3 regions of the Mesorhizobium sp. J8 genome follow, and region 1 is predicted to be linked to each of the others. Evidence: predicted binding sites of a transcription regulator. Region 1 holds the regulator's gene; each other region holds the start of a gene.

Evidence for each region. Region 1 encodes PhoB, which activates phosphate uptake and scavenging genes when phosphate is short. Its sites were predicted from a motif close to TGTCATNNANCTGTCAT; they were not measured.
Region 2: the regulator PhoB is predicted to act here: its motif matches at 2,115-2,131, upstream of MJ8_RS21250 (esterase-like activity of phytase family protein).
Region 3: the regulator PhoB is predicted to act here: its motif matches at 4,331-4,347, upstream of phnF (phosphonate metabolism transcriptional regulator PhnF).

The regions. Positions count from the first base shown of each region.
Region 1 covers NZ_AP024109.1:6,162,883-6,172,987, reverse strand. Annotated here, with positions in the region: gene MJ8_RS29490 (response regulator) at 1-1,982, shown strand, start outside; gene pstS (phosphate ABC transporter substrate-binding protein PstS) at 2,470-3,528, shown strand; gene pstC (phosphate ABC transporter permease subunit PstC) at 3,594-4,580, shown strand; gene pstA (phosphate ABC transporter permease PstA) at 4,584-5,435, shown strand; gene pstB (phosphate ABC transporter ATP-binding protein PstB) at 5,432-6,235, shown strand; gene phoU (phosphate signaling complex protein PhoU) at 6,256-6,963, shown strand; gene phoB (phosphate regulon transcriptional regulator PhoB) at 6,980-7,669, shown strand; gene MJ8_RS29455 (ROK family protein) at 7,820-9,055, opposite strand; gene xylF (D-xylose ABC transporter substrate-binding protein) at 9,326-10,105, shown strand, end outside.
Region 2 covers NZ_AP024109.1:4,419,598-4,429,702, forward strand. Annotated here, with positions in the region: gene MJ8_RS21245 (ATP-dependent helicase) at 1-1,970, shown strand, start outside; gene MJ8_RS21250 (esterase-like activity of phytase family protein) at 2,232-3,713, shown strand; gene MJ8_RS21255 (MATE family efflux transporter) at 3,821-5,287, shown strand; gene MJ8_RS21260 (MFS transporter) at 5,289-6,524, opposite strand; gene MJ8_RS21265 (TMEM175 family protein) at 6,635-7,210, shown strand; gene MJ8_RS21270 (hypothetical protein) at 7,214-7,495, opposite strand; gene MJ8_RS21275 (SDR family NAD(P)-dependent oxidoreductase) at 7,759-8,625, shown strand; gene MJ8_RS21280 (low affinity iron permease family protein) at 8,694-9,188, opposite strand; gene MJ8_RS21285 (hypothetical protein) at 9,468-10,105, shown strand, end outside.
Region 3 covers NZ_AP024109.1:5,837,499-5,847,603, forward strand. Annotated here, with positions in the region: gene MJ8_RS27935 (sugar ABC transporter ATP-binding protein) at 1-1,485, shown strand, start outside; gene MJ8_RS27940 (ABC transporter permease) at 1,482-2,447, shown strand; gene MJ8_RS27945 (zinc-binding alcohol dehydrogenase family protein) at 2,519-3,535, shown strand; gene phnF (phosphonate metabolism transcriptional regulator PhnF) at 3,542-4,288, opposite strand; gene phnG (phosphonate C-P lyase system protein PhnG) at 4,428-4,889, shown strand; gene phnH (phosphonate C-P lyase system protein PhnH) at 4,889-5,500, shown strand; gene MJ8_RS27965 (carbon-phosphorus lyase complex subunit PhnI) at 5,502-6,617, shown strand; gene MJ8_RS27970 (hypothetical protein) at 6,620-6,808, opposite strand; gene MJ8_RS27975 (alpha-D-ribose 1-methylphosphonate 5-phosphate C-P-lyase PhnJ) at 6,868-7,767, shown strand; gene phnK (phosphonate C-P lyase system protein PhnK) at 7,764-8,540, shown strand; gene phnL (phosphonate C-P lyase system protein PhnL) at 8,543-9,250, shown strand; gene MJ8_RS27990 (DapH/DapD/GlmU-related protein) at 9,247-9,861, shown strand; gene MJ8_RS27995 (hypothetical protein) at 10,085-10,105, shown strand, end outside.

The DNA of each region.
Region 1 (10,105 bases):
GCTCGGACCTTAGGCAATTCTATGTCAACAAGGGCTGGTGCGATCTCACCGGCTTCAGCCGGGAAGAAGCGATCGGCAAGACCGACGTCGAGATCTTCGGCGCGGACGGCGAAGCTTTCGTCGCCGGCGACCTTGCCGTGCTGCGCACCGGGGAGACGCAGGAGATCGAGGAGACGGTGACGCTACCGGACGGCAGCGTCAGGCACCAGTTCGCGCGCAAGGGCGCGATGATCGCCTCGGACGGGTCGCTCTATCTCATCGGCTCGACCACCGACATCACGGAGCTCAAGCGACGTGAGGCCGAGCTCAGCGAAGCGCAGCGGCGCGCCGTGCTCGCCGACCGGGCCAAGTCGGAATTCCTCGCCAATATGAGCCACGAGATCCGCACGCCGATGAACGGAGTCCTTGGAATGGCAGAGCTTTTGGCAAAGTCGGACCTCGATCCGAAGCAGAAGACGTTCACCGACATCATCGTCAAATCCGGCAACGCGCTGCTCACCATCATCAACGACATCCTCGACTTCTCCAAGATCGACGCCGGCCAGCTGGTGCTCGACCCGGCGCCCTTCAATCTCGCCGAGGCGATCGAGGATGTGGCGACGCTGGTATCGACGCGCGCCAAGGAGAAGGACCTCGAGCTCATCGTCCGCATCCAGCCCGGACTCGACGGTCAGTTCGTCGGCGATGTCGGCCGCGTCAGGCAGATCGTCACCAACCTGCTCGGCAACGCCGTGAAATTCACCGACGAAGGCCATGTCCTGGTCGACGTCACGGGCGAGCGGGTTCCGGCGGGAACAAGGCTCACCATATCGGTTACCGATACCGGCATCGGCATTCCGGAAGAGAAGCTGAAGCTGGTGTTCGAAAAATTCAGCCAGGTCGATACGTCCTCGACCCGGCGGCACGAAGGCACCGGACTTGGCCTTGCCATCACCTCGCGGCTGGTCGAGATGATGGGCGGCGAGATCGGCGTCGACAGCGCCGAGGGCAAGGGCTCGACCTTCTGGTTCACGGTCACGCTGCCCCGGGCAGAGCAGGGCGGCCAGCGCATCATGCCGGTCGACGTCACCGGCGCGCGCGTGCTCATCGTCGACGACAATGCCGTCAACCGCTCGATCCTGAGCGAGCAGATGGCGTCGTGGACGTTCGATTCCTGCGCGGCCGAAAGCGGCGCCGAGGGGTTGAAGGTGCTGATTGCCGCCGCTGCCTATGGCGTGCCGGTCGACTGTGTGGTGCTCGATTACCAGATGCCCGGCATGACCGGCGCCGAGATGGCGCGCATCGTGCGCAACACGGCGGGCTTGGCGCATACGCCCATCATCATGCTGACCTCCGTCGACCAGTCGCTTGCCAACACGACCTATCGCGACCTCGGCATCGATGCGCAGCTTATCAAGCCGGCGCGCTCCTCCATCCTCCTAGAGACGCTGGTTGCGACCATCCAGCGTCATCGCCACAGCGGTGCCGCGGCGCAACCGACCGACTCCGGCACGCCGCGAGCCGCGCCGGCGGCGGCATCGGAGCGCGCCATGCTGCAGCCGCCGCCGGCGCGGGCGCGTCCACGCCCAACCGACGCGGAGCGCGGGCTCGACGTCCTCATCGCCGAGGACAACGAAGTGAACCAGCTGGTGTTCACCCAGATCCTGGGCGAGACCGGTTACCGCTTCGAGATCGTCAGCAACGGCCGCAAGGCGCTCGACGCCTTCGGCAGGCTCAATCCGCGTATGATCCTGATGGATGTGTCCATGCCGGAAATGAACGGTCTGGAGGCTACGGGCGCCATCCGCCGGATCGAGGAGGATATGGGCACGCATGTGCCGATCGTGGGCGTCACCGCGCATGCGCTGAAAGGCGACCGCGAACGCTGCCTGGAAGCCGGGATGGACGATTACCTGCCGAAGCCGATCAGTCCGCGGGCGCTGCTCGAAAAGCTCGAGCGCTGGCTGGGGTCGGACGTCGAGACCCGGCGCAACGCTGGCTAGAGAATTTAGCGGCAGGCGAGATCAAGGCGTTGACGCACGCGTATGGTGCGATCGCGCCATACCAAAGCAAAAGCCAAGCTTGGACAATGTGGTCATCGATTTCCGCCCTTCGGTTACGGGCGGGAGCAGCGACCGCCAACAAGAAACAGCGTCGACTCTACCCCAACGGACCTGTTTTCGGCGATGGCCAGGCCATGATCCGCTCTGGTGCTCAGGCAACGCGCTCTCGTCCGGATTTTATTTCCCGGCGGCCGCGACGCGGCCGCCGGGATAATTTTCCTTCAAAAGTCAGACAAGTTACTGATTTCCACCGCAAACTCCGGCCGGTCCTTGCTGGGCCGCCGCCCCCCTCTCCAGGCATCCCTTTCAGACGTTACCGGGCTGACACGAAACTGTCATGCGACTGTAATAATCGAGGGCTATTGCGCTCACCGGGCGCCGATAGAACGGGTGCCGAAAGACCATCTTCCGAACAGGAGCAGGCCACATGAGACATTTCATCCGCTCGGCGGCCGTTGCGATTGCAATGGCTGCGGCATCAACCCTTAGCATGGCCGCCGCGATGGCTGCCGACATCTCCGGCGCCGGCGCCACCTTCCCCTATCCGATCTATGCAAAGTGGGCCGACGCCTACAAGAAGGAGACCGGCATCGGTCTCAACTATCAGTCGATCGGCTCCGGCGGCGGCATCAAGCAGATCAAGGCCAAGACCGTGACCTTCGGCGCTTCCGACGCGCCGCTGAAGGGCGAGGATCTCGACTCCACCGGGCTCGCGCAGTTCCCGATGGTGATGGGCGGCATCGTTCCGGTCGTCAATCTCGAAGGCGTCAAGCCGGGCGAACTGGTGCTCGACGGCCCGACGCTGGCCGACATCTTCGCCGGCAAGATCACCAACTGGAACGACGAAGCGATCAAGAAGCTCAACCCCGACATCAAGCTGCCCGACCAGGCGATCGCCGTCGTCCACCGTTCGGACGGCTCGGGCACCACGTTCAACTTCAGCTACTACCTGGCCGACGTCAGCGCCGACTGGAAGTCGAAGGTCGGTGTCAACACCGCGCTCGAATGGCCGGTTGGCATCGGCGCCAAGGGCAATGAAGGCGTCGCCAACAACGTCTCCCAGACCGGTGGCGCGATCGGCTATGTCGAATACGCCTATGCCAAGCAGAACAAGCTCACCTATACCGACCTGATCAACAAGGACGGCAAGAAGGTCGAGCCGACCGCCGCCGCGTTCTCGGCCGCCGCGGCCAATGCCGACTGGAGCTCGCAGCCGGGTTACGGCGTCATCCTGGCCAACCAGGCCGGTGCCGAATCCTGGCCGATGACCTCGGCCACCTGGATCCTCGTCTACAAGAAGCCGGACGACGCGGCGGCTACGGCCGAAGCGCTCAAGTTCTTCGCCTGGTCCTATGCCAAGGGCGACGAGCTGGCTTCCAGCCTGGACTACGTTCCCATGCCCGACTCGGTCGTGAAGAGCGTCGAGGAAATGTGGAGCAAGGACATCGTCGACGCGAACGGCAAGCCGCTCTACTCCGGCATGTAATTCTTGGCGAACAAAGGGGGGCGCTTCCAGCGCCCTCCTGTCTCTTTCGAAATGCGAGGGGCTCAATGACAGCCATTTCCGAAGCCGCGACATCGTCCGCCATGCGGACCAGGGAAGCGACAGTGCGCCGCTTCGCCGTCACCGACATGGTCTTCCGGGCGGCCACGCGCGCTTCCGCCATCCTCGTGCTGGTTCTGCTCGGTGGGGTCGCTATCTCGCTGATCGCCGGCTCGTGGGAGGCGCTGTCGAAATTCGGCTTCTCCTTCCTGACCACCGAGTCCTGGAACCCGGTCACCGAGAATTTCGGCGCGCTCGCGCCCATCTACGGCACCATCGTCACCTCGGCGATCGCCATCCTCATCGCCGTGCCGATCGGCATTGGCATCGCCGTCTTCCTGACCGAGCTTTGCCCGCGCCCGCTCCGCCGCCCGATTGGCATCGCGGTCGAACTGCTCGCCGGCATTCCCTCCATCATCTACGGCATCTGGGGCCTGTTCGTCTTCGCACCGTTCCTGCAGACGACGGTGCAGCCTTTCATCATCAACCTTTTCCACGGCATACCGGGGCTCTCCAGCCTGTTTGCCGGTCCGCCCTACGGCATCGGCCTGCTGACCTCGTCGCTGATCCTCGCCATCATGGTGCTGCCCTTCATCACCTCGATCACCAAGGACGTGTTCGACACGGTGCCGGCGGTGCTGAAGGAATCGGCCTACGGCATCGGCTGCACGACCTGGGAAGTGACCCGGCGCGTGACCATTCCCTATACCCGCGTCGGCATCATGGGCGGCGTCATGCTGGGCCTCGGCCGAGCGCTTGGCGAGACGATGGCCGTCACCTTCGTCATCGGCAACGCGCATCGCATCAGCGCCTCGCTGTTCGCGCCGGGCACGACGATCTCGGCGACCATCGCCAACGAATTCACCGAAGCCGACGGCAATCTCTATACATCCTCGCTGGTGTCGCTCGGCCTGATCCTGTTCATCATCACCTTCATCATCCTCGCGCTCGCACGCTACATGCTGTTGCGCATCGATAGCCGCACGGGAGCCTGACCGATGTCGACTGCCCAATCGCTTCACCAAAGCCGCAAGCGCAAGAACGCCGTGATGATGGCGCTGTGCGTCATCGCTGCGGGCATCGGCCTCGCCTGGCTGGCGCTGATCCTCGGCGCCCTGCTCTACAAGGGGCTCTCGGGGGTGAACCTTGCCGTGTTCACGGAAATGACGCCGCCGCCCGGCGACGCCGGCGGCCTGCTCAACGCCATCTACGGCAGCATCGTCATGACCATCATCGGTATCGTCGTCGGCACGCCGATCGGCGTGCTGGCCGGCACCTACATGGCGGAATATGGGCGATTCTCGCGGCTCACGACGGTGGTGCGCTTCATCAACGACATCCTTTTGTCGGCGCCTTCGATCATCGTCGGCCTGTTCGTCTACGAGCTGATGGTGCGGCCGATGGGGCATTTCTCGGCGATCGCCGGCGCCGTCGCGCTGTCGATCCTGGTGATACCCGTCGTGGTGCGCACCACCGAGGACATGCTGAACCTCGTGCCCAACGCGCTGCGCGAGGCAGGCACGGCCATCGGCGCGCCGCGCTGGGTGGTGATCCGCTCCGTCGCCTACCGCGCGGCGCTCTCCGGCATCGTCACCGGCATCCTTCTGGCGATCGCCCGCATCTCCGGCGAGACGGCGCCGCTCCTCTTTACCGCGCTCAACAACCAATTCTGGTCGAGCAATCTCAATGCCCCGATGGCCAGCCTGCCGGTGACCATCTTCCAGTTCGCTCTCAGCCCTTACGAGGAATGGCAGCAGCTGGCCTGGACGGGCGCACTCATAATCACCCTGACGGTTCTCGGGCTGAGCATCTTCGCCCGCAGCCTAACCGGACGCAGAGAGGACAGATGAAACCGATGTTGTCCACCGACCTGAACGCACCCGACACGACCGTCGAGAAGGCCAAGATCGAGGTCAAGAACCTCAACTTCTACTATGGCCAGTCGAAGGCGCTGAAGGACATCAACCTGTCCCTGCCCGAGCGCAGCGTGACGGCCTTCATCGGCCCGTCGGGCTGCGGGAAGTCGACGCTGCTGCGCGTGCTCAACCGCATCTACGAGCTCTATCCGAAACAGAGCGCCGAGGGCCAGGTGCTGCTCGACGGCAAGAACATCCTCGACCGCTCGCAGGACCTCAACCTGCTCAGGACCAAGATCGGCATGGTGTTCCAGAAGCCGACGCCGTTCCCGATGTCGATCTACGAGAACATCGCCTTCGGCGTCAGGCTCTACGAGAAGATCAGCAAGGCCGAGATGGACAACCGCGTCGAGTCGGCGCTGAAGCGCGCCGCGCTCTGGAGCGAAGTCAAGGACAAGCTCAACGCCAGCGGCCAGAGCCTCTCGGGCGGCCAGCAGCAGCGCCTGTGCATCGCCCGCACCGTGGCGGTGAAGCCCGAGGTCATCCTGCTCGACGAGCCGGCCTCGGCGCTGGATCCGCTGTCGACGGCCAAGATCGAGGAACTGATCGACGAATTGCAGGCCGACTACACGATCGTCATCGTCACCCACAACATGCAGCAGGCGGCGCGCGTGTCGCGGCAGACGGCGTTCATGTATCTGGGCGAACTGGTGGAGTTCGACCGGACCGAGAAGATCTTCACCTCGCCCCGCGAGAAGCGCACGCAGGACTACATCACCGGCCGCTTCGGCTAAGCACATACGAGGACATCATCATGGCCGAACATACCGTCGCCTCCTTCGACGAGGATCTGAGGCAGATCAGCCGGCTCATCAACGACATGGGCGACCTCGCCGCCTCGATGGTCGGCGCCTCGACCAGGGCGCTGCTCGAAAGCGACAACGCGCTGGCGCAGCGCGTCGTCTCCGACGACGCCATCATGGACGCGAGACAGCGCGAGCTTGACGACCGCGCCATCACGTTGATCGCCAAGCGCCAGCCGATGGCCGACGACCTGCGCAGCGTGGTGGGAGCGATCCGCATGGCGGGCGACCTCGAGCGCATCGGCGATCTCGCCAAGAACATCGCCAAGCGCGTCGGCTCGGTCGGCGTCAGCGCCGCGCCGCGGGACCTCACGCATTCGATCGATTCCATGGCGCAGATGGTGCTGATCCAGGTCCAGGGCGTGATCCAGGAATATACGGTGGGCGATGCCACGGCGCTGGCCAGACTGCGCAACGACGACGAGCGCATCGACGTCAAATACACGGCCGTCTTCCGCGAGCTGCTGACCTACATGATGGAGGATCCGCGCAACATCACCGCTTGCACGCATCTTCTGTTCTGCGCCAAGAACCTCGAGCGCATCGGCGACCATGTGACCAACATCGCCGAGAACGCCTATTATGTGCTGACCGGCACGCAATTGCCCGCCAACCGTCCGAAGCAGGACGAGACGGCAATGTCGGCTCCGGCTGCCTGACGAAAAGGTTACCCCGATGATCGCGCCACGCATCATGGTGGTGGAGGACGAGGAGCCGCTGGGGGTGCTGCTCCGCTACAATCTCGAATCCGAGGGCTACCAGGTGGAAGTGGTGACCCGCGGCGACGAGGCCGAAATCCGCCTTCAGGAAAACGTTCCCGACCTGCTCGTGCTCGACTGGATGGTGCCGGCGGTTTCCGGCATCGAGCTCTGCCGGCGTCTCAGGATGCGGCCCGAGACCGAGCGGCTGCCGATCATCATGCTGACCGCGCGAGGTGAAGAGAGCGATCGGGTTCGAGGTTTGTCCACCGGCGCCGACGACTATCTGGTCAAGCCGTTCTCGACGCCGGAGTTCATGGCGCGCGTCAAGGCTCTGCTGCGCCGCGCCAAGCCGGAGGTGCTGTCCAGCGTGCTCAAGGTCGGCGACATCGTGCTCGACCGCGAATCGCACCGCGTCTACCGCAAGAAGAGCGAGATCAGGCTCGGCCCGACCGAGTTCCGGCTGCTCGAATTCATGATGCGCCACCCCGGCCGCGTGTTCTCGCGCAGCCAGCTGCTCGACAATGTCTGGGGCGAGACGATCTATATCGACGAGCGCACGGTGGACGTCCATGTCGGGCGGCTGCGCAAGGCCGTCAACAACGGCCGCATGCCGGACGTCATACGCACCATCCGAGGCGCGGGCTATGCCATCCGCGAGGACTAGGGATATGCAGATATTCAGGTGAGGCCGGCCTGCGAATGGCAGCTTCCTGCGCTTCCGGTACTCACGTACCCAAAAGTACGCTCCGTTCCGGTTCTCGGAATCCACCATTCTCGACTCGGCCTGACCTGAATCTCAGCATATCCCTTGCGCCTATGCGACGTGCTTGCCCGCTCGCGCCTGCATGCCCGGCGCGAAGATTTCCTGGTCGACGAAGGTCAGCGCGCGCATGGCGCAGCCTTCGCGGATCAGCGGCAGCTCGTTCGGCTCGGTGTCGAAGGAGATCGATTCCGAATGCTGGCCGCCGGCGGTCTGGGCGATCGCCTTCCTCAGCGCCGGCTCGATCAGGTCGAAGGCGGCCGCGCTGACGCCGACCATCGCGACGGGCGCCGGGTCGATCAGCGCGAACAGGCTGCCAAGGCCGAAGCCCAGCGCTTCGCCGGCCCGGCGATAAGCCTCCCGCTCAGGGCCGTCCTGTTGCCGGGCCTTTGCGGCAAGCGCGCGCATGTCGGCGTCGCCGACGTCGGTCGGCGCGGCATCCTCGCTTATGCCCATGGCGCTGCGCCAGATCGCGTAATTGCCGGCATAGGCCTCGACGCAGCCGCGCCGGCCGCAGCGGCAAAGCGCGCCGCCGGGACGGTGGATCATGTGCCCGAACTCGCCGCCGGAGGAATGCGTGCCGGTGAACAACGCGCCCTTCAGCACCAGACCCATGCCGATACCATGCGACAAGAGGATGGCGATGAAGTCGTCGCGATAGCGGTCGGGATCGCGCCATTGCAGCGCCACCGCCATCATGTTGCAGTCGTTCTCCATGGTGGCGGGGATGCCGAATTCCGTCTCGAGAAGGTCGGCGAACGGGATATCGGTCAGCGGCGTGATCGGCGACCACAGCATGGCGCGCGAATGGGAATCGGTGATGCCCTGGATGCCCATCGCGATGCGGGCGACGCTGCCCACGTCGAGGTCGGGATCCTGCAGCCGGCGCCGGACGATCGCCAAGCATTCGCCGATCAGCTCGTCGCGAGGCATGACGAGCGTGTCCAGGCGCAGCTGTTCCTCGGCAACCACCTGGCCGGCATAGTCGATCACGGCAACCGACAGGAAGTTCAGCGAAAGCACCACCGTCAGCACCGCGGCGGCTTCGGGGTTCAGCGCCAGGCCGATCTGCGGCCGGCCGCGTTTCAACGCCGTCGGCTCGCTGGCCTTGCTTTCCGTGAGGATACCTTCCTGGATCAGATCGGCGGAGATCGCCGAAATGGTCGAGTGGCTGAGCCCGGTGGTGGCGGCGATCTCCGTCCGCGACGGCTGGCCGGCGCGGCGCACGGCCGAAATCACCATGGCGCGATTGCGCCGGCGCAAATCGTCGTGGCGGATCCCGACCGACATTGTCTCGCACGTTCCTCCCGCGTCATCGCGGCCTTGTGATGATGCCATGGCCTGTCGCTGACACGCTAGGGATTGTGACAGAAGCCGGGGTTCATGTCATTATTTATTGCGAATGTCGAAAAAAATGTCCGCACCCATCAAAACCCATCAGAATCGCAGTTGACAGCGTCGTTTTGCTGGATCACTATTTTTTTGAGGCTCGAAAAAAAGCCTCTGTGCAGGCCTTCGGGCCAGTTTGGGTCGCGCCGCACGGGGCGCAGGGAGGATATCATGAAGAAATTCGCAGCCGCCATTCTGGCGGGCGTTGCCATGTCGCTGACGCTGGCGTCGGTCGCCGAGGCGAAGGACAAGGTCATCGGCGTGTCGTGGTCGAATTTCCAGGAAGAGCGCTGGAAGACCGACGAAGCGGCGATGAAGAAGGCCATCGAGGCCGCCGGCGACAAGTATATCTCGGCCGACGCGCAGTCCAATCCCGGCAAGCAACTGACCGACGTCGAAAGCCTGATCTCGCAGGGCGCCAACGCGCTGATCATCCTGGCGCAGGACGCCTCGGCAATCGGCCCGGCGGTGCAGAAGGCGCTCGACGAAGGCATCCCGGTCGTCGGCTATGACCGCCTGATCGAGAACAAGGACGTGTTCTACCTGACCTTCGACAACAAGGAAGTCGGCCGCATGCAGGCCCGCGAGGTGTTCAAGGCCAAGCCCGAAGGCAACTACGTCTTCATCAAGGGCTCGGGTTCCGATCCGAACGCCGATTTCCTGTTCTCGGGCTCCATGGAAGTGCTGAAGGAAGCGATCGACAGCGGCAAGATCAAGAATGTCGGCGAGGCTTACACCGACGGTTGGCTGCCCGCCAACGCGCAGAAGAACATGGAGCAGTTCCTGACCGCCAACGACAACAAGGTGGACGCGGTCGTGGCCGCCAATGACGGCACCGCCGGCGGCGTCGTCGCTGCGCTCACAGCACAGGGCCTGGCCGGCACCGTTCCGGTTTCCGGTCAGGACGGCGACCACGCGGCACTCAACCGCATCGCGCTCGGCACGCAAACC
Region 2 (10,105 bases), 1.7 Mb from region 1:
ATTCCTGCGACTTCGGCGACTTGCTCTATCATCCGATCCGCATCTTCCGCGCCTATCCGGACGTGCTGAAGGAATATCACCGCAAGTTCAAATACATCCTGGTCGACGAGTACCAGGACACCAACACCGCGCAGTATATGTGGCTGCGCCTTTTGGCGCAGCGGCCCCATGCAGGGCGCTCTGCAAGTTCCGACTCGGCCGAAGGCCGCAAGCCCGACCGTGCCTCCGAGCGGTTGCGAGGCCCGCGCGGAGGGCCCGCGCCGGCAGGCGCGGAACAGCCCGTGAGCGTGAATATTTGCTGCGTCGGTGACGACGACCAGTCGATCTATGGCTGGCGCGGCGCCGAGGTCGATAACATCCTGCGCTTCGACAAGGACTTCCCGGGCGCCACCATCATCCGTCTGGAGCGCAACTACCGCTCCACGGCGCATATCCTTGGCGCCGCTTCCCACCTCATCGCCCACAATGAGGGCCGTTTCGGCAAGACGCTGTTCACCGACCGCGACGACCCCGAGGACGACAAGGTTCATGTCCACGCCGCCTGGGACTCGGAGGAAGAAGCGCGCGCCATCGGCGACGCCATCGAGGTCTATCAGCGCCAGAAGCACAATCTGAATGACATGGCGATTCTCGTCCGCGCGTCCTTCCAGATGCGCGCCTTCGAAGACCGCTTCATCACGCTGGGCTTGAACTACCGCGTCATCGGCGGTCCGCGCTTCTACGAGCGCCTAGAGATCCGCGACGCGCTTGCCTTCTTCCGCGTCGTCGCCAACGGCGGCGACGACCTCGCCTTCGAGCGCATCGTCAACGTGCCGAAGCGCGGGCTCGGCGAAGCCACCATCCGCCAGATCCACGACACCGCGCGCGCCATGCGCGTGCCGATGCTGGAAGCGGCGGCGACACTCGCCGAAAGCGACGAGCTGAAGCCGAAGCCGCGCGCGGCACTGCGCGAGGTCGCAGCCAATTTCGAACGCTGGCAGAAGGCGCTGGAGACCACGCCGCATACCGAGCTCGCCGAGACCATCCTGGAGGAGAGCGGCTACACGGATATGTGGAAGAACGACCGTTCGGCGGAGGCGCCCGGGCGGCTGGAGAACCTCAAGGAACTGATCCGCTCCATGGAGGAGTACGAATCGTTGCGTGCCTTCCTCGAGCACGTCGCGCTGGTGATGGAGGCCGAGCAAGGCGAGTCGCTCGACGCGGTCTCGATCATGACGCTGCATTCGGCCAAGGGCCTCGAATTCGAGACCGTGTTCCTCCCCGGCTGGGAGGAAGGCCTGTTTCCGCACCAACGCGCGCTGGACGAAGGCGGCCGATCGGGCCTGGAGGAGGAACGCCGGCTTGCCTATGTTGGCCTGACGCGGGCGAAGAAGAACCTGCATATCTGGTTCGTCTCCAACCGCCTGATCCACGGCCTGTGGCAATCGACGATCCCGTCGCGCTTCCTCGACGAACTGCCGGAGAGCCATGTCGATGTCGCCGACGGCGGCAATTCCTACGGCGGCTATGGCAACCCCTATGGCGGCGGCGCTTTCGCCTCAGGGCGTGGCGGCGGCCGGCAGAACCCCTACGGCGCCTCGCGCTTCGACAATATTGGCGCCAAGGACCAGGGCAGCTTTTCCAACACCTATGCGACGCCCGGCTGGCAGCGCGCGCAGGCCAACCGCACCGAAGCGACCGACCGCAACTGGGGCACCCGCTCCGGCCACCAGGTCGAGCGCATCGGCTATGGCGAGACCGACAGCGGCTACGGCGCCGGCCGCACCTCGGTGAAGGGCCGCACCATCGAGGGCGAGCTGGTCGCGAAATCCGTCGCCGACACGCCGTCGGCCTTCAATGTCGGCGACCGCGTCTTCCACCAGAAATTCGGCAACGGCAACATCGCCGCCATCGACGGCAACAAGCTCACCATCGACTTCGACAAGGCGGGGCAGAAACGCGTGCTGGACGGGTTCGTCGCACCGGTGTGACCGGCTCCTCACCTGTACCGTGCCTGGTTCCATTTGTGCCCGAGCAGCGACAGGATGATGATCAGCCCGTTGAAGAACTGCACGTAGAAGCCGCCGGCCGCTTCGCGGCCACCTTCCCCACAAGGGGGAAGGAGAATCCCAGCCTGTCACGCAACCATCACGTTCACGTCCTAGACCGCTCGACGGCAGGGGCTGCCCGCATCGCCGGTGCCGCGCCCTTTTGAGCCATTGGCCGCTCTGCTCGTCACGAAGGGGACATCCATGAAACATCTCACCCGAACCGCCGCGCTTGGGGCGGCACTCGCCCTGTTCACCGCCATGACGCCGGCGCTCGCCGATGGCGTTGCCTATGTCAACAAGGGGCTGGTCGGCGTCGGCCGCATTCCGGCCAGCCAGAAGGACAAGTTCGGTGAGACGTTCGGTTCGGGCTCCGGCATGGCGATAGACACCAAGTCCTGGGCACGCGACGGCGCGGGCTACAAGGGTTCGCTCTGGCTGCTGCCGGATCGCGGCTACAATGTCGTCGGCACCACCGATTATCGCCCGCGCCTCAACACCATCTCGATCGAGCTGACCCCGACCGCCCCGGGCGCGGCGCCGGCCGCCGGGCAGGAACAGACCGGCGTCAAGGCGACGCTCGCCGACACCATGCTCCTGACCGACGACAAGGGCGCCGACGCCACCGGCCTCGATCCGCTGAACGGCGTGCGCGAAGCAGCCGGCGAGATGCCGATCCTGCCGCAGGCCGACAACGGCAAGTTGGCGCTGGACGACGAGGCGATCGTGCGCCTGCCCGACGGCACGATGTTCATCTCCGACGAATACGGCCCCAACATCTACCGGTTATCGGCCGAAGGCCGCCTGATGTCGGCGACGCAGCCGCCCGCGGCGCTGGTGCCCATGCGCCACGGCAAACCCAACTTCGCTTCCGACAATCCTGGCCCGGGCGCCGCCGAACCCGATCCGAAGGATCCCGAGACCGGCCGCCAGAACAACCAGGGCCTCGAAGGCATGTCGATGACGCCGGACGGCAAGTTCCTGATCGCCGTGCTGCAGTCGGCAACCCGCCAGGACGGCGGCGATTCCGGCTCGACGCGCCAGAACACCCGCGCGCTGGTCTATGATGCCTCCGATCCCGCCCATCTCAAGCTGGCGCATGAATATGTCGTGCCGTTGCCGGTGTTCAAAGACGCCAACGGCAAGACCAAGGTGGCCGCCCAGAGCGAGATCGTCGCGCTCTCCGACAAGAGCTTCTTGATGCTGGCGCGCGACTCCGGCAACGGCCAGGGCCTGAAGGGCGACGAGTCGCTCTACCGCAAGATCGAGATCGTCGACCTTTCCGCCGCGACCGACATCGCCAACGGACCGTTCGACGCCGCGGACAAGCCGGTCGCGCCGAAGGGGGTGCTCGACCCGTCGGTGACGCCTGCCAAGCTGACCTCCTTCATCGACATCAACGACAAGGGCGAGCTCGGCCGCTTCGGCCTGCACAACGGCGCGCCGAACGACAGGAACAACCTGTCCGAGAAGTGGGAGGCCATGTCGCTGGTCAGCGTGCTCGATCCGAAGCTCCCCGACGACTATTTCCTGTTCGTCGCCAACGACAACGACTTCCTCACCCAGGACGGCTTCCAGGTCGGCGCGCCCTACAAAGCCGAGGACGGCGCCGATGTCGACACCACTTTCCTGGTCTATCAGGTCACCCTGCCTGGACTTTCCGGGAACAGCCTCGCTGCTAACTAGTTTCTGCTTCGGTCGCATGCCGAGCGGCATGCGCCCGAGCGCGGAAGAGGTGCATGAGCATCAGGCCTGCGATAGCATCGCAGGCCTGATTCATTTTCGGTGCTGCCATGGATGACAAAAAGCCCGCTCGCCGGCGGACCCACGACCTGACCAGCGGCCCTATCCCGCGCACGCTGCTGTTGTTCGCGCTGCCGGTGCTGGGCTCCAACGTGCTGCAGTCGCTCAACGGCTCGATCAACGCGGTCTGGGTCGGCCGCTTCCTCGGCGAGGCGGCGCTGACGGCGACCTCCAACGCCAATCTGGTGCTGTTCCTTATCCTCGGCACGGTGTTCGGCATCGGCATGGCGGCGACCATCCTGGTGGCGCAATCGGTCGGCGCCCGCGACCTGCCCGAGGCGAAGCGCATCGTCGGCACCAGCGCCACCTTCTTCTTCCTCGTCTCGGTCGTGTTCGCCGTCTGCGGCTGGATCTGGGTCGACGCCATCCTCACCGGGCTCGGCACGCCGGCCGACGCATTGCCGCTGGCGCGCGCCTATTTGCGCATCATCTTCGTCGCCGTGCCGATGATGAACCTGTTGTCCTTCGTGATGACCGTGTTGCGGGGCGCCGGCGACTCCCGAACGCCGTTCGTCTTCATGGCGCTGGCGGTCGTGCTCGACGTCGTGCTCAATCCGCTGCTGATCCGCGGCATCGGTCCCTTCCCCGAGCTCGGCATCGCCGGCTCGGCGACCTCGACGCTTGTAGGCCAGACGGTCAGCGTGATCGCCATCCTGATCGTGCTTTATGCGCGCAAGCATCCACTGCGGCTGGCGAGCGCCGACCTCGCGCTGCTCAGGCCCGATCCGGCCTTGCTGCGCATCGTCGTCTTCAAGGGCGTTCCGATGGGCCTGCAGATGATCGTCATCTCGGCCGCGGCGCTGACGGTGATGGGCATCGTCAACTCCTATGGCTCGCAGGTCGCCGCCGCTTACGGCATCGCAGCCCAGCTCTGGACCTATATCCAGATGCCGGCCCTGGCGATCGGCGCCGCCGTTTCCTCTATGGCGGCGCAGAATGTTGGCGCCGGCCGCTGGGACCGCATCGGCAAGGTCGCGGCCTCGGGCGTCGGCTTCAACCTGGTGCTGACCGGCGCGCTGGTGGCGCTGCTTTTCGCCTTCGACCGCCCGGTGCTCAGCCTTTTCCTCAGCAACGACAGCGCGGCGATCGACATCGCCGCCCACATCAACAAGGTGGCGTCCTGGTCGTTCATCCTGTTCGGCGTCACGATCGTGCTGTTCGCCACGGTGCGCGCCACCGGCGCCGTCATGCCGCCGCTGATCATCCTGATCATCTCGGTGTTGATCATCCGCACCGGCTTTGCCTATTCGATGCGCAGCATCATCGGCCAGGAGGCGCTGTGGTGGAGCTTTCCGGCCGGCTCGATCGCCTCGCTCGTGCTCGCCGCGGCCTATTACCGCTTCGGCCGCTGGCGCACGATGCATATGATCGAGGACCGGCCAGCAGCCGGCGAGCCGCCCGACACCGGCCTCGGGGTGCCGCGCCAGCGCGCGCAACTCCTGCCGGAGACCGAATAGCCTACCGGGCGTATCTGACGCCGAAGCCAAGCGCCACCAGCGAGAAGACGATGATCATGCCGGCAAAGGCCATGCTTGCCACGGTGGCGTTCGCAAGGCTCGACAGGACGCCGATGCCGATCACCGGCAGCGCGTTGCCGCAGAAACAGCAGATGAAGAAGACCGAGACCACCTCGGCGCGGCGGTCGGCCGGCGCGATCTGGTTCACCACCTGCAGGCCGCCGCGGTAACCGAGCGCCGCCGCCACGCCGCACACCGCCGTCGCCGCGACCATCACGGCCATCGAGGCATAGACCTGTGCCGCCACGACCAGCGCCACGGCCGGGATCATCAGCGCCAGCGCGGCGAGCATGGTGGAGCGGGCGGACAACCGCGCGGTGCCGACAATCATCGCCGCCGCCACGATCGACAGTTCGAAGAACAGGCCACCGGCCTCTGCGTGATTGGTCGCATGGAGCTGCTGCGCCAGGATGCTCGGCGCCAGCGCCGCGTAGAAACCGACCAGCGCCATGGCGCCGAAACCGGTCACCGCCGGCGCCACGAATTGCGCTCGGATATCGTCGGGCACCGAAAGCCGTGGCCGCAGCGAGACGTCCGAGAGCCGCCCGGGATTGGAGACCGTTTCCTGCGTGCGCCAGATCAGAACGGTGACCAGCGCAAGCAGGACGAGATAGACGGCAAATGTCAGCCTCAGTGGCCAGGGCGCGTATTGGGCGAGCAGCCCCGCCACGAGCGCGCCGACCCCAAGCCCGATGAAGTTGGTGCTGGTGGCTATGACGGCGGCGCGCGACTTGTCCTTGCCTTCGATCAGCTCGGCAAGCCAGGCGGTCCCCGCACCCGCGCCGACACCGATGCCAAGCCCGCTGAGGATGCGGGCGATATCGAGCCAGGCGAGGTTTTCAGCGAAGAGGAAGAACAGAGCGCTGACCACGGCAACGCCCATCGCGGCGAGCGCGGCGGGACGGCGGCCGACGACATCCGATACCCGGCCGAAAAACAGCAGCGCCGCCAGGTTGCCGACGACATAGACGGCATAGACCAGCGTCAGCGTGATCTGCGAGAAGCCGAAGACCTGCTTGTAGATCACGTAGAGCGGGGTCAGCGCGGTGCTGCCGGCGAACAGCGCGGCGATCATGGCGGCGACGGCGGTCATCGCGGCGCGCCCGCCAAGTTCATTGTCACGCGTCAGGGTTTGAGCGTAGCTGGTCATGGCGAACTCCGAGGGTTGCAAGCCCAACGCCGATATAATGGCGCCGTTCCACCCGGCGAACGCCCTCCTGACAATTCTGGCAGGATGGTCAGGCGCGGCATCCTCTCGTAACGTCTACGCACAGCGAGGGAGGAATCATGGGCAAAGGACGGGTCGAGGCATTCACCGATGGCGTCGTCGCCATCATCATCACCATCATGGTGCTGGAGCTGAAGGTGCCGCATGGCGAGGACTTTTCCGCTCTTTTGCCGCAGTGGCCGATCTTCTTCTGCTATGTGCTCTCCTTCATCAATGTCGGCATCTACTGGAACAACCTGCACAACATGTTCCACACCGTACAGCGCGTCGACGGACGCGTGCTCTGGGCTAATCTCAACCTTCTGTTCTGGCTGTCGCTGATGCCGGTGACCACCGCCTTCATGGGCGAAAATGAATTCGCGCCGGCGCCCGTGGCGGTTTACGGCATCGATCTCGCGCTTTGCGCCGTCGCCTATACCATCCTGGTCATCAAGCTGCGCCATCTGCACGGCGCCGACACGACCTTTGCCAAGGCGGTTGGCCACGACAACAAGGGCAAGATCTCGCTGGCGCTCTATATCGTCGCCGTGTTGCTCAGCTTCCTCAACCAGTGGATCAGCGTGGCGATCTACGTGCTTGTAGCGGCCATCTGGTTCGCACCAGACAAGCGCTTCGAGAGATTGATCGAAAAATAGAGCTTACTTGCGCATCGCCTTGAGCTTTTCGGCGGTCGTGGCGGCAAGGTCGGCATAGCGTTCCTCCAGCCGCTCGGCCGCCTTGATGATCGAAAAGTCATGGCCGAACTTCTCCAGCGCCAGCCGCAGCTTCTCGGCGAAATCCGCCTGCTTTTCCAGCGCCGCGAACAGCTTCTTCACCTGCGCCTCGCTGATATCGGGATTGGCGAGCATCCTTGGCACCTCGCGGCCCATCTCGTCGCCATTGGCGGTCTGCTCTTTCAGGATTCCGATCCAATCGGTCAAATGCCGAGCTCCTTTTTCCGGACAGCATGCGCGGCAGGGGCGGCGATGGTCAACCCGTTGCGACTGTAAGTCGTCAACCTGTTGCGACTGTAAGTCGTCAACCTGTTGCGACTGTAAGTCGTCAACCTGTTGCGACTGTAAGTCGTCAACCCGTTGCGACTGCAAGTCGTCAACCCGTCGCGACAATTGCCGTCGCTGACGCCAGACTTGCCTCGTTGGCGGCCGGCGCTAAGTTCGGCCCGACCCGAACGAGGATGGAAATCATGACCAGCGACGCCGAAATCCAGACCGCCCTGCCTGCCTTCGCCTCCGGCAACGTCGCCGTCATCACCGGCGGTGCCAGCGGCATCGGCCTTGCCGCCGCGAAACGGTACGCGGCGATGGGCATGAAAGTGGTGCTTGCCGACATCGGCGGCGTGCGCCTCGATCAGGCGAAGGAAGCCGTCGCCGCAATCGCCGGCGACGATGCCGTGCTTCCCATTCCCACCGACGTCTCCAGGGCGGAAGAGGTAGACCGGCTGGCGGAACTGGCTTACGGGGCCTTTGGCGCGGTGTCGGTGCTGATGAACAATGCCGGGGTCGGCAACAATCCAGGCAAGCCCTGGGAGAACCGCGACGCCTGGAAGCGACTGCTGGACATCAACTTCTGGGGCGTCGTGCATGGCGTCGAGGCCTTCGCGCCGCGCATGCTCGCCGCCGGGAGGCCGGGTCTCATCATCAACACCGGCTCCAAGCAGGGCATCACCACCCCGCCCGGCAATCTCGCCTACAACGTCTCCAAGGCCGGCGTGAAGACGTTTACCGAAGGGCTGGCACATGCGCTGCGCAACGAGCCCGGCGCGAAAGTGTCGGCGCATCTGCTGATCCCCGGTTTCACCTATACCGGCCTTACCGAGGGCGCGACGGAAAAGCCCGCCGGCGCCTGGACTGGCGAACAGGTAATCGACTTCATGCTGGCATCGCTGATCGACGACGATTTCTACATCCTGTGCCCCGACAACGAAGTCGCGCGGCCGACGGATGAAAAGCGCATGGCCTGGGCGATAGGCGACATCATCGAGAACCGCCCTGCCCTGTCGCGCTGGCATCCCGATCACAAGGACGCATTCGCGGCCTTCATGAATCGCTAAGCAATTCCAGGAAAAGTGCATAGCGGTTTTCCGTCCGGAATTGCGTAAAGCAAATACCGACGGCCGCCTCAAGCCGCCGCTTTCTTCTTGGAGGCGTTCTTCCCGGCCGCGGTCTTCCTCGTGCCCGCGCCGGCGGTCTTGGGCTGATGCTTGGAGCCGTTCTTCCCGGCCACAGCCTTGTCGGCCGCCTTTTCGGCAATCTCCCGATCATGGCGTTTTGCCGCCGCCTCACATTTCGAGCGGATCTCCTCGACCTCGGATTCCGTCAGGTGTTCGATCCCGATGAAGTGATTGTGGGCGCGGCCGACCCTGATCAATTCGTCCAGCTTGGCCTGGATGGCCGCGCCGTCGCGATTTTGCGTGTTCTGGATCAGGAACACCATCAGGAAGGTTATGATGGTGGTGCCGGTGTTGATGACCAGTTGCCAGGTGTCCGAGAAGCCGAAGAACGGCCCGCTCAGCGCCCATGCGACCACGATCAGCACGCAGATGGCGAAGGTCGCCGGTAGGCCCGCCAGATGGGCCACCTGGTTGGCTATCCGCGTAAAAACTTTCTCGATCATGCAACTCCCTCGAACCGTGGATGCGCAGGCATTTGCCAAGAAACAAGCTGCCGCCCGCTCCGGTTCCGCCGGGTCGAATTTTCGTGCCCGCACGCGGCTGCAACCGACTACACTCAGAAAGCGTAGGCGCGTGAAAAAACACCTTATCCGTTTGTTTGCAATAGTGCCGGTGCAGGCCAGAAAGCCTGTTCCTTCCGCTTCACGGCGGTTTACCTCCAGCCCCTTCCGCTGCGCCACCCCCGCATGGCGGAAGGGGCACTCATGATCAGAGCGCGGAGCATGACCATCGAAACGCCCCGTCCTGTCACGCGCTACCTTTCCTCCCGGTTGGTTGGCGGTGCTGCGTGTCTCGGCCTTCTGCTGGCCGGCGCTGAGGCAAAGGCCGATCCCGGAACGGATCCGAAGATCACCGGCAGCATAGAACAGCACTGGACCACCAACGCGCTGGACAGCGATCGCGCCGTCACCGACTGGTACACGCTGCTGCGCGGCTCGATCGACCAGCAATGGGGCGATGCCGACGCCAATGCCAGTGTCCATGCCGATTTCGAGGCATCGCGCTACAACAGGGCCTCGATCGAGGACGACCGCTCGCTGGCGCTATCGGCACAAGCTTTCCGCCGCCTGGAGACAGGGCTCGAGCTGCGCGGAACGCTCGGCTATCGCGTGCTGAGCACCGGCGACGATCTCGAGATCGGGCCACTCATCATCGGCACGCGCGAGCTGAAGCAGATCCTCAGCGCACAAGGTCAGCTCGGCATCGATCTCGGCAACGCGACTTCGCTCACCATCGAAGCGACGGAAAGCATCGAGAAGGTCGGCGATACCCATTTCCAGGACGATCTCATTTCGCCGACTAAGCTGCACGCCGACCGCATCCTTTCCCAGGTGGCGGCGAGACTCACGCGGACCGTCGG
Region 3 (10,105 bases), 330 kb from region 1:
AACGGCCTGGAAAAGCGCTATCCCGGCACACATGCGCTGAAGCCCGTGCACCTTGCCTTCAAGGCGGGCGAGATCCACGCCATCGTCGGCGAGAACGGCGCCGGCAAGTCGACCCTGATAAAACTTCTGACGGGCGTCATGCCGCGCACTTCCGGCGAAGTCATCTGGGAAGGTCAGCCCGTGGCTCTGGCCACTCCGCACGAGGCGATGGCGCTGGGCATCAATGCCGTGCATCAGGAGGTGGTGCTCTGCCGCCACCTCACCGTCGCCGCCAACATGTTCCTCGGCGAGGAGGAATCCCGCTTCGGCCTGCTGCAGCAGCGCGCCATGGTCAAGGACGCACAGAAGATCATCGATGGTCTCGGCTTCGACCTGCCGGCGCATGTCGTGCTCGGCGATCTCACCATCGGCCAGCAGCAGCTGATCGCCGCCGCTCGCGCCACGGTGCGCGGCACGAAGTTCCTGATCTTCGACGAGCCGACCGCCTACCTCACCCGCAAGGAGGCCGACCAGCTCTTCAAGCTGATCCGAAGGCTCAAGGGCGAAGGTGTCACCATCATCTATATCAGCCACCGCATGGAGGAGGTGTTCGAGCTTGCCGATCGCGTTTCCGTACTGCGCGACGGCACCTTGGTCGGCACCCGCAACATCGCCGAGACGGACGAGCCCGAGCTGGTCAAGCTGATGATCAACCGCTCGATCGAGCAGATCTACCACAAGGAGCATTTCACCCCTGGCGCCACAATCGTCGAGACGAAGAACCTCTCCGGCAAGGGCTTCGAGAATGTCTCGGTGACCGTCCGCGCCGGCGAGATCGTCGGCCTCTACGGCCTGATCGGCGCCGGCCGCAGCGAGTTCGTCACCACGCTCTATGGCCGTCACAAGAAATCGGCCGGCCAGATCCTGTGGGAGGGCAAGGAGGTCCAGGTCAATTCCGAGCACGACGCGATAAGGCTCGGCATGGCGCTGGCTCCGGAAAGCCGCCGCGACCAGGGTCTCTGTCTCAACCTCTCGGTCGGCATGAACCTCAACCTGCCGATCTACAAGCGCATTTCCAGCAACGCGCTGATCTCGGGCGCCAAGGAGAAAGCCGAGGCCGACCGCCAGATCGCCGACCTGCGCATCAAGACGCCGACACGCAGCGCGCTCGCCTCCAGCCTTTCGGGCGGCAACCAGCAGAAGATCGTCATCGGCAAGTGGCTGGCGCATGGCGCCAAGCTGTTCATCTTCGACGAGCCGACGGTGGGCGTCGATGTCGGCACCAAGGCCGAGATCTACCGGCTGTTCTCGACGCTGTTGTCCAAGGGCGCCGGCATCATCCTGATCTCGTCCTATCTGCCGGAAGTCTACGAGCTTGCCGACACGCTGCATGTGTTCCGGCGCGGCAAGCTGGTTGCCACGCATGGATTCCGCACCGCCAGCCACGAGGACATTCTGGGTCAGGCTCTGGCCGAGAAACAAGAAAAAACGGGAGGACAAAAATGAGCACCGAGGCGATCCCCGCCGAAAAACCCAAGCGCAATTTCAACGCGCTCTTCGGCCTGACGCTGCTTGGTCTGCTGCTGCTGATGTGGATCGTGCTGGCTGTCGCCACGCCCTCCTTCGCGACGGCTCTCAACATCACCAACCTTCTGCGCCAGGGCTCGCTGATCGCCATCCTCGCCGTCGGCCAGACCTTCGTCATCATCACCGGCGGCATCGACCTTTCGGTCGGCGCGGTGGTCGGTTTCACCACCGTTGTGGTGGCGCTTCTGATCAACGCCGGCTGGCCGATCTGGGCTGCGGTGCTGATCACGCTTCTGGTCGGCGTCGCCATCGGCCTTTTCCACGGCTTCGGTATCGTCAAGATGGGCCTGCCGCCCTTCATCATCACCCTGGCCACCATGACCTCGCTGCGCGGCATCGGCTTGCTTATGACCAACGGCAATTCGATCTCGATCAACAGCGATCCGTTCCAGGCCTTCTCGCGCGGCTCGCTCTTCGGCATCCCCTATCTGTTCTGGATGGTGATCCTCGTTGCCATCCCGTCCTACATCTTCCTGCACCACACGCGCTGGGGCCGCTACCTGTTCTCGGTGGGCTCCAACGCGGAAGCTGCGCGCCTGTCGGGCGTCAACGTGCCGCGCACCATCTTCATGGCCTACATCCTGTCCGGCCTGCTCGCCGCCTTCGTCGGCGTGCTGCTCGCCTCGCGCATCGGCATCGGCAATCCGACGCAGGGCGACACCTATGAGCTGCAGGCCATCGCCTCGTCGGTGATCGGCGGCACCTCGCTGTTCGGCGCCATCGGCTCCGTGCACGGGCCGCTGATCGGCTCCTTCATCCTGTCGACGATCAACAACGGCGCCAACCTGCTCAACGTCAACACCTTCTGGCAGCGCGTCATCACCGGAGCGCTGATCATCGTCATCGTCTACTTCGACGGCCTGCGCCGCCGGGGCAAATGACTCCTCCCTGAAACTCCGCGCCGGCCCCGCATGCCGAGGCCGGCGCTGCTTTTTGAACACTGGATCTGGCCATGAAAGCCGTCGTCTGCCGCTCGCCCGGCGAGCTTGTCCTCGAAGACCGCGCCGACCCCGGCGCGCCTCCGCCCGGCTGGGCGCGTGTCGCTGTCAGCCATGTCGGCATCTGCGGCACCGACTACCACATCTTCGAAGGCAAGCATCCCTTCCTCGCCTATCCGCGCATCATGGGCCATGAGGTTTCCGGAACCATCGTCGAAAAGGGGGAAGGCGTCGATCTCGCCACCGGCGAGCCGGTCATCATCAACCCCTATCTTTCATGCGGCAAATGCATCGCCTGCCGGCACGGCAAGCCGAATTGCTGCGTCAAGATCGAGGTGCTCGGCGTCCACCGTGACGGCGCCATGTGCGACGAGATCCTGGTGCCGGCGCAGAATCTCTATCCCGCGAACGGCCTGTCGCTGGCCGATGCCGCGGCGGTGGAATTCCTGGCGATCGGCGCCCATGCCGTGCGTAGATCGCTCGGAACGCCCGGCCAACGCACGCTGGTCATCGGCGCCGGTCCCATCGGGCTCGGCACGGCGATCTTCGCCCGCATCGCCGGGCTCGACGTCAGCCTGCTCGACATGAGCAGCGAGCGCCTCGGCTTCGCCGAAAAGGAGCTTGGCTTTGCCGCGCTCGACACCTCGAAGGCTGCAGCCGACGAACTGGTGCGGCAGGCGACCGGCGGCGAAGGATTCGACCTCGTCTTCGACGCGACCGGCAACACGGCGTCGGTGCAGTCGGCCTTCGCCCATGTCGCGCATGGCGGCACACTGGTGCTGGTCAGCGTCGTCAAGGACGACATCACCTTCTCCGACCCCGAATTCCACAAGCGCGAGATGACTTTGGTCGGCAGCCGCAATGCGCTCAAGGCCGACTTCGAGCATGTCGCGGCCTCGATCCGCAACGGCGCCGTTCCGTTGGGCAAACTCGTCACCCATCGCACGACGCTCGCTGCAACGCCACGCGATCTGGCGCGATGGACGCATGAGAAATTGGGCCTGATCAAGGCGGTGATCGAAGTCGGCTGAGCGCGGCTAGTCGCCGGCCGACAGCCTCAACTCCACCCGCTCCGCCGGGAACCGCGATTCCGCGAACTGGATCGGCTCGCCGTCGAGCGTCACATTGATGGCGATGGTGACCAGCACGATGGCGCCCGGCTGCAGATCGAGGGCTGCGAGGTCGTCGGCGTCGGCATGGCGCGCCGACAGCACGGTTGAATGCCTGAGATAGTCATTGATGCCGAAGCGCTTCAGCGAGGCGGTGATCGATCCCGTTTCCGCCATGGCCGCCTCGATGCCGGCGAAGCGCTTGGCGTCGAACCAGGTGGTTGCGCGTGACACCGCATGACCGTCGGCCTCGCCGCGCGTCTCCAGGCGAATGACGGCCGCGCCCTTCGCTATGCGCAGCGCCTCGGCGATGCGCCGGCTGGCCGGCTCCGTCGAAGACGACAGGAGCGCGATGTGGCGCTCGCTCGTCTGCCCCTGCAGCCCCGCCGAGAAGCGCGTGCGCGCGCCGATCGGATAGGATAGCCTCTTGCGCGACAAGACGAAGGTGCCGCGCCCCTGTTCGGCCTTCAGCACGCCTTCCTGCACAAGTGCCGCAATGGCGCTGCGCACCGTATGACGGTTGACCCCGTAGCGCTCGGCCAGGGCGATTTCCGGCGGCAGCGCCGCATTCTCGGCAAAATCGCCGCTCGCGATCCCCTGCAATATCTTGTCGGCGATCTGCCGCCACAGCGACACGCCGTTGCGCCTTTCGATGCTGCTCGCCAGTCCAACCATTCATCCCCCCGTTTCTTCGCCAGCCGGGCAATTTTCTGCGCCTGTCATCCACCCGTCATGGACTCCCGTTAGGAGGTAGGTATAATTTGTATAGTTGTCTATATCAATAGACAAATCTTCAAATGCAAGGAGCGATGCGATGCGAGGACAGGAAGCGCGCGAGCAGGCCGGGCGGAAAGCCTTGATGGCGACGCTGGCGCATGCCGAAGCCGATGAGATCGCGCGCCTGTGGAAGGAGTCGGGCCTGCCTTCCGAAGCCGAACTCTTGCGCGGACCCGAAACCGGGTTGGTGACGGTGCGCGGGCGGATCGGCGGCGGCGGCGCGCCTTTCAATGTCGGCGAGGCGACCGTCACCCGCGCCACGGTGCGGCTGCCCTCCGGCCAGGTCGGCCATTCCTATGCGCTCGGCCGCGACAAGGACAAGGCAAGGCTCGCGGCGATCGCCGACGCGCTCTGGCAGGACCCGGCGCAGCGCGAGGCGGTCGAGACGAAGCTGGTCGCGCCCTTGCGCGCTGCGCTCGATGCGGCGCGGGAGACCCGGCGTGTCGAGACGGCGGCCACGAAAGTGGATTTCTTCACCATGGTGCGCGGAGAGGACTGATGAATATCGCCACGCAGTCGATCGACGGCGGTTTCGCCGAGCCGGTGTTCAACGCGCAGACGGTCTTCCGCGCCATCATGGACGCGATGGCGCGTCCGGGCACGGTCCAGAACCTGCCGCAACTTGCCCGTCCGCCGGCGCCGCTGTCGGCGACCGCCGGCGCCGTGGCGCTTTCGCTCTGCGACAACGACACGCCGGTCTGGCTCGACCCGCCGCTGCAGGCGGAGGCTTCGGTCAAGGCCTGGCTCGGCTTCCACACCGGCGCGCCTTTGGCCAACACGCCCGCCGACGCGCATTTCGCCCTGATCGCCAATCCGAAGGAGATGGCCGCGCTCGACGGGTTTGCCCAAGGCACGCAGGAATATCCCGACCGCTCGACGACGCTGATCCTCCTGGTCGACGACCTTGCCTCGGGCCCGCCGCTGCTGCTCGAAGGTCCGGGGATCGAAAAGACGTCGATGATCGCGCCGCCAGGCATGCCGCGCCATTTCGTCGAGCAGTGGAAGCAGAACAACCAGCGTTTCCCGCGCGGCGTCGATATCATCCTGGCGGCGCCGGGCGGCCTTTGCTGCCTGCCGCGCACCACCCGCATCAAGTCGATGGAGGCGTGACATGTATGTCGCGGTAAAGGGCGGCGAGGCCGCCATTGCCAATGCGCACCGCCTGCTTGCCGACCGCCGCCGCGGCGACCGCTCGGTGCCGGCGCTGCGCCTCGACCAGATCGTCGAGCAGCTGGCGCTCGGCGTCGACCGTGTGATGAGCGAGGGCTCGCTCTACGATCGCGAGCTTGCTGCTTTGGCCGTCGTCCAGGCGCGCGGCGACATGATCGAGGCGATCTTCCTGGTGCGCGCCTACCGCACCACGCTGCCGCGCTTCGGCTACACCAATCCGGTCGACACCGGCGCCATGCAAGTCGAGCGTCGTATCTCGGCGACTTACAAGGACCTGCCAGGCGGCCAGGTGCTCGGCCCGACCTTCGATTACACGCACCGCTTGCTCGATCCGGAGCTTGCCGCCGGCGCCGAGGTCGAGGCACCGGCGCAGCGTCCGGTCGAGCCGGAAGCCATGCCGCGCGTTTCCGCAATCCTTGCCCATGAAGGCCTGATCGAGGCCGACGGCGAGATGCCGCTTGACCACGTGCCGGGCGACATCACCCGCGAACCGCTGCAATTCCCGATGGCGCGCGACATTCGCCTGCAGGCGCTGTCGCGCGGCGACGAGGGTTTCCTGCTGGCGCTCGGCTATTCGACGCAGCGCGGCTATGCCCGCAACCACCCCTTCGTCGGCGAGGTGCGCATCGGCGAGGTCGAGCTGGAGCTCGACGTGCCGGAACTGCCCTTCGCCGTGCCGCTCGGCTCGATCCGCGTCACCGAATGCCAGATGGTCAACCAGTTCAAGGGCTCGGCCAAGGCGCCGCCGCAGTTCACCCGCGGCTATGGCCTGGTCTTCGGCCAGAGCGAGCGCAAGGCGATGGCCATGGCGCTGTGCGACCGGGCGCTGCGCGCCAGCGAGCTTGGCGAGGATGTCGTCGCCGCCGCGCAGGACGAGGAATTCGTCATCTCGCATTCCGACAATGTGCAGGCGACCGGCTTCGTCGAGCATCTGAAGCTGCCGCACTATGTCGACTTTCAAGCCGAGCTTGGCCTCGTTCGGCGCATGCGCGCCGAATACGAGGCGCGGGAAACCGAGAACAAGGTCGCCGAGGAAAAGCGGGAGGCAGCGGAATGAACTTAGTGTCCGCTACCGGAATGTCCGCCGCCGATAAAGCCTCCACTTCCACCGTAGGTGGCGCCACCAACTGTCTCGCCGCGAGGGGGCTCTTTCGGCGTCGGAAGAACCATTTTGCGCAAAGCAAAAGCGGCGATGCCGACAAACAGCAGCAACAGCACACCAAAATGCATCCATCCGGTGAAAGTCATTTGGCCGGGCTCCCGCGTTCTGAACATCAAATATGTAGCAAAGAGCGGACGTGATCGCCATGACCGACATCGCCACCTACAACTTCGCCTATCTCGACGAGCAGACCAAAAGGATGATCCGCCGCGCCATCCTGAAGGGCATTGCCATTCCCGGCTACCAAGTGCCCTTCGCCTCGCGCGAGATGCCAATGCCCTATGGCTGGGGCACCGGCGGCGTGCAGGTCACGGCTTCGATCATCGGCCCGGACGACGTGCTGAAAGTCATCGACCAAGGCGCCGACGACACCACCAACGCCGTCTCGATCCGCGCCTTCTTCAAGAAGGTCGCCAAGGTCGACGTCACTACCGAGACGGCGAAGGCCACGATCATCCAGACCCGCCACCGCATTCCGGAGCAGCCACTCACCGCCAACCAGGTGCTGGTCTTCCAGGTGCCGATCCCCGAGCCGCTGCGCTTCCTCGAGCCGCGCGAAACCGAAACGCGCAAGATGCATGCGCTGGAGGAATACGGCCTCATGCATGTGAAGCTCTACGAGGACATCGCCAAGCATGGCCGCATCGCCACCACCTATGCCTATCCGGTCAAGGTCGAGGGTCGCTACGTGATGGATCCCTCGCCGACCCCGAAATTCGACAATCCGAAGATGCACCGTTCGCCGGCTTTGCAATTGTTCGGCGCCGGCCGCGAGAAGCGCATCTATGCGGTGCCACCTTTCACCGACGTCGTCAGCCTCGACTTCGAGGACCATCCCTTCGAGGTGCAGACCTTCGACCAGCCCTGCGCGCTGTGCGGCGCCGAGAATGTCTATCTCGACGAGGTCATCCTGGACGACCATGGCGGTCACATGTTCGTCTGTTCGGACACCGACCACTGCGAGAAGCGGCGGGCCGACGGCCATCACGGCCACCTTGCTCCCGAGACCCACCTAGCCTCTGAGAAAACGGAGCCGGCCGAATGACCGACGAACCGCTGCTGCGCGTCTCCGCGCTGTCCAAATTCTACGGCTCGCGCGTCGGCTGCGAGAACGTCACCTTCGACCTCTGGCCGGGCGAAGTCCTGGCGGTGGTCGGCGAGTCCGGCTCCGGCAAGACGACGCTGCTCAACTGCCTGTCGACCAGGCTGCTGCCCTCCTCCGGCACCGCCAGCTACCGCATGCGCGACGGCCAATGGCGCGAGCTCTACCGGATGAGCGAGGCCGAGCGCCGCTTCCTGATGCGCACCGACTGGGGTTTCGTCCACCAGAACCCGGCCGACGGGCTGCGCATGACGGTGTCGGCCGGAGCCAATGTCGGCGAAAGACTGATGGCGGTCGGCGACCGCCACTATGGCAGGATCCGCGCCACCGCCGTCGACTGGCTGTCGCGCGTCGAGATCGACGAGGACCGCATCGACGACGAGCCCCGCGCCTTTTCCGGCGGCATGCGCCAGCGCCTGCAGATCGCCCGCAACCTGGTAACCGGGCCACGGCTCGTCTTCATGGATGAGCCGACCGGCGGCCTCGACGTCTCGGTGCAGGCCCGCCTGCTCGATCTGTTGCGCGGACTGGTCACCGATCTCGGGCTGGCGGCCATCGTCGTCACCCACGATCTCGCCGTGGCGCGGCTGCTGTCGCAGCGCATGATGGTGATGAAGGACGGCCGCGTCGTCGAAAGCGGCCTCACCGACCGCGTGCTCGACGATCCGCGCGCGCCGTATACGCAACTCCTCGTTTCTTCCATCCTGCAGGTGTGATGATGGCTACGCCTCTCGTCGTTTCCGATGTCGCCAAAAGCTTCACCATGCATCTGCGCGACGGCGTCACGCTGCCGGTGGTGACGGGTGTCTCCTTCTCGATCCGCGCCGGCGAATGCGCGGTGCTCGGCGGTCCATCGGGTGCCGGAAAAAGCTCGATCCTGAAGATGCTCTACGGCAACTACGCCGTCGATGAAGGCCAGATTATCGTCCAGCACGGCGGCGGGTTGATCGACCTCGCCTCCGCCAGCCCGCGCACAGTGCTTTCCGTGCGCCGCCATACCATCGGCTATGTCAGCCAGTTCCTGCGCACCGTGCCGCGCGTCTCCGCGCTCGATGTCGTCGCCGAGCCGCTGGTCGAGCGCGGCGAGGATCGCGAGACCGCGCGGGCGAAGGCTCGCTCCCTGCTCGCGCAGCTCAACCTGCCCGAAAAGCTCTGGGCGCTGCCGCCGGCGACCTTCTCGGGCGGCGAGCAGCAGCGCGTCAACATTGCGCGCGGCTTCATCACCGAGCATCCGATCCTTTTGCTCGACGAGCCGACCGCCTCGCTCGACGCCCGCAACCGCGATGTTGTGGTCGAGCTCATTGCCGCCAAGAAGTCCGCGGGCGTTGCGCTGCTCGGCATCTTCCACGACCTCGATGTGCGTGAGGCCGTCGCCGACCGCGTCATCGATGTCACAGCCTTCGCCGCCGGAAAGATCGCCGCATGAAGAAGCTTTCGGAGGCGCCGCTGATCCACCCGACGGCGCAGGTCGAGAATTCGACGCTCGGGCGCTGGACCGAGATCGCCGAGCGCAGCCGCGTCGCCGAATGCGAGCTCGGCGACTATTCCTACATGATGCAGGACTGCGCCGTCTGGTGCGCCACCATCGGCAAGTTCTCCAACATCGCGGCCAGCGTGCGCCTCAACGCCACCAATCACCCGACCTGGCGGCCGACGCTGCACCACTTCACCTACCGCGCCTCCGACTATTGGGACGATGCCGAGCACGAGAGCGAATTCTTCGCCCAGCGGCGCGCCAAGCGCGTCACCATCGGCCACGACACATGGCTCGGCCATGGCTCGACCGTGCTGCCCGGCGTGACCGTCGGCGACGGTGCGGCGGTCGGCGCGGGCGCGGTGGTGACGAAGGATGTCGCGCCCTACACCATCGTCGGCGGCGTGCCGGCGAAGCCGATCCGCGAGCGCTTCGACCGCCGCACCGCCGAACGCTACCAGGCGCTTGCCTGGTGGGACTGGGACCATGCAAGGCTGCGCGCCGCGCTCGACGATTTTCGCGAGCTGTCGGCAGAGGCTTTCCTGGAGAAGTATGGTGGTTAGTGATTGGCGCCGGCTCTCACTTGCGTAGCCGCCAGCAATGGCGTGGCCTCCGCATTTAGCCTACTATCGCCTGCATTCTTGCCGCGCTTAAAAGCTGTGGGGGGTCGGGGTGCTGAAACGATGGGTTGGCCTTTGTCTGTTTGGGGTTGCGACTTTTCTGCCTCGACACGCTCTTGCCGAACAGCCGAAAAGCGACCCTCGCGGCGCTGTCCTATGCGCCTGGATGATTTACACCGAGGTCGAA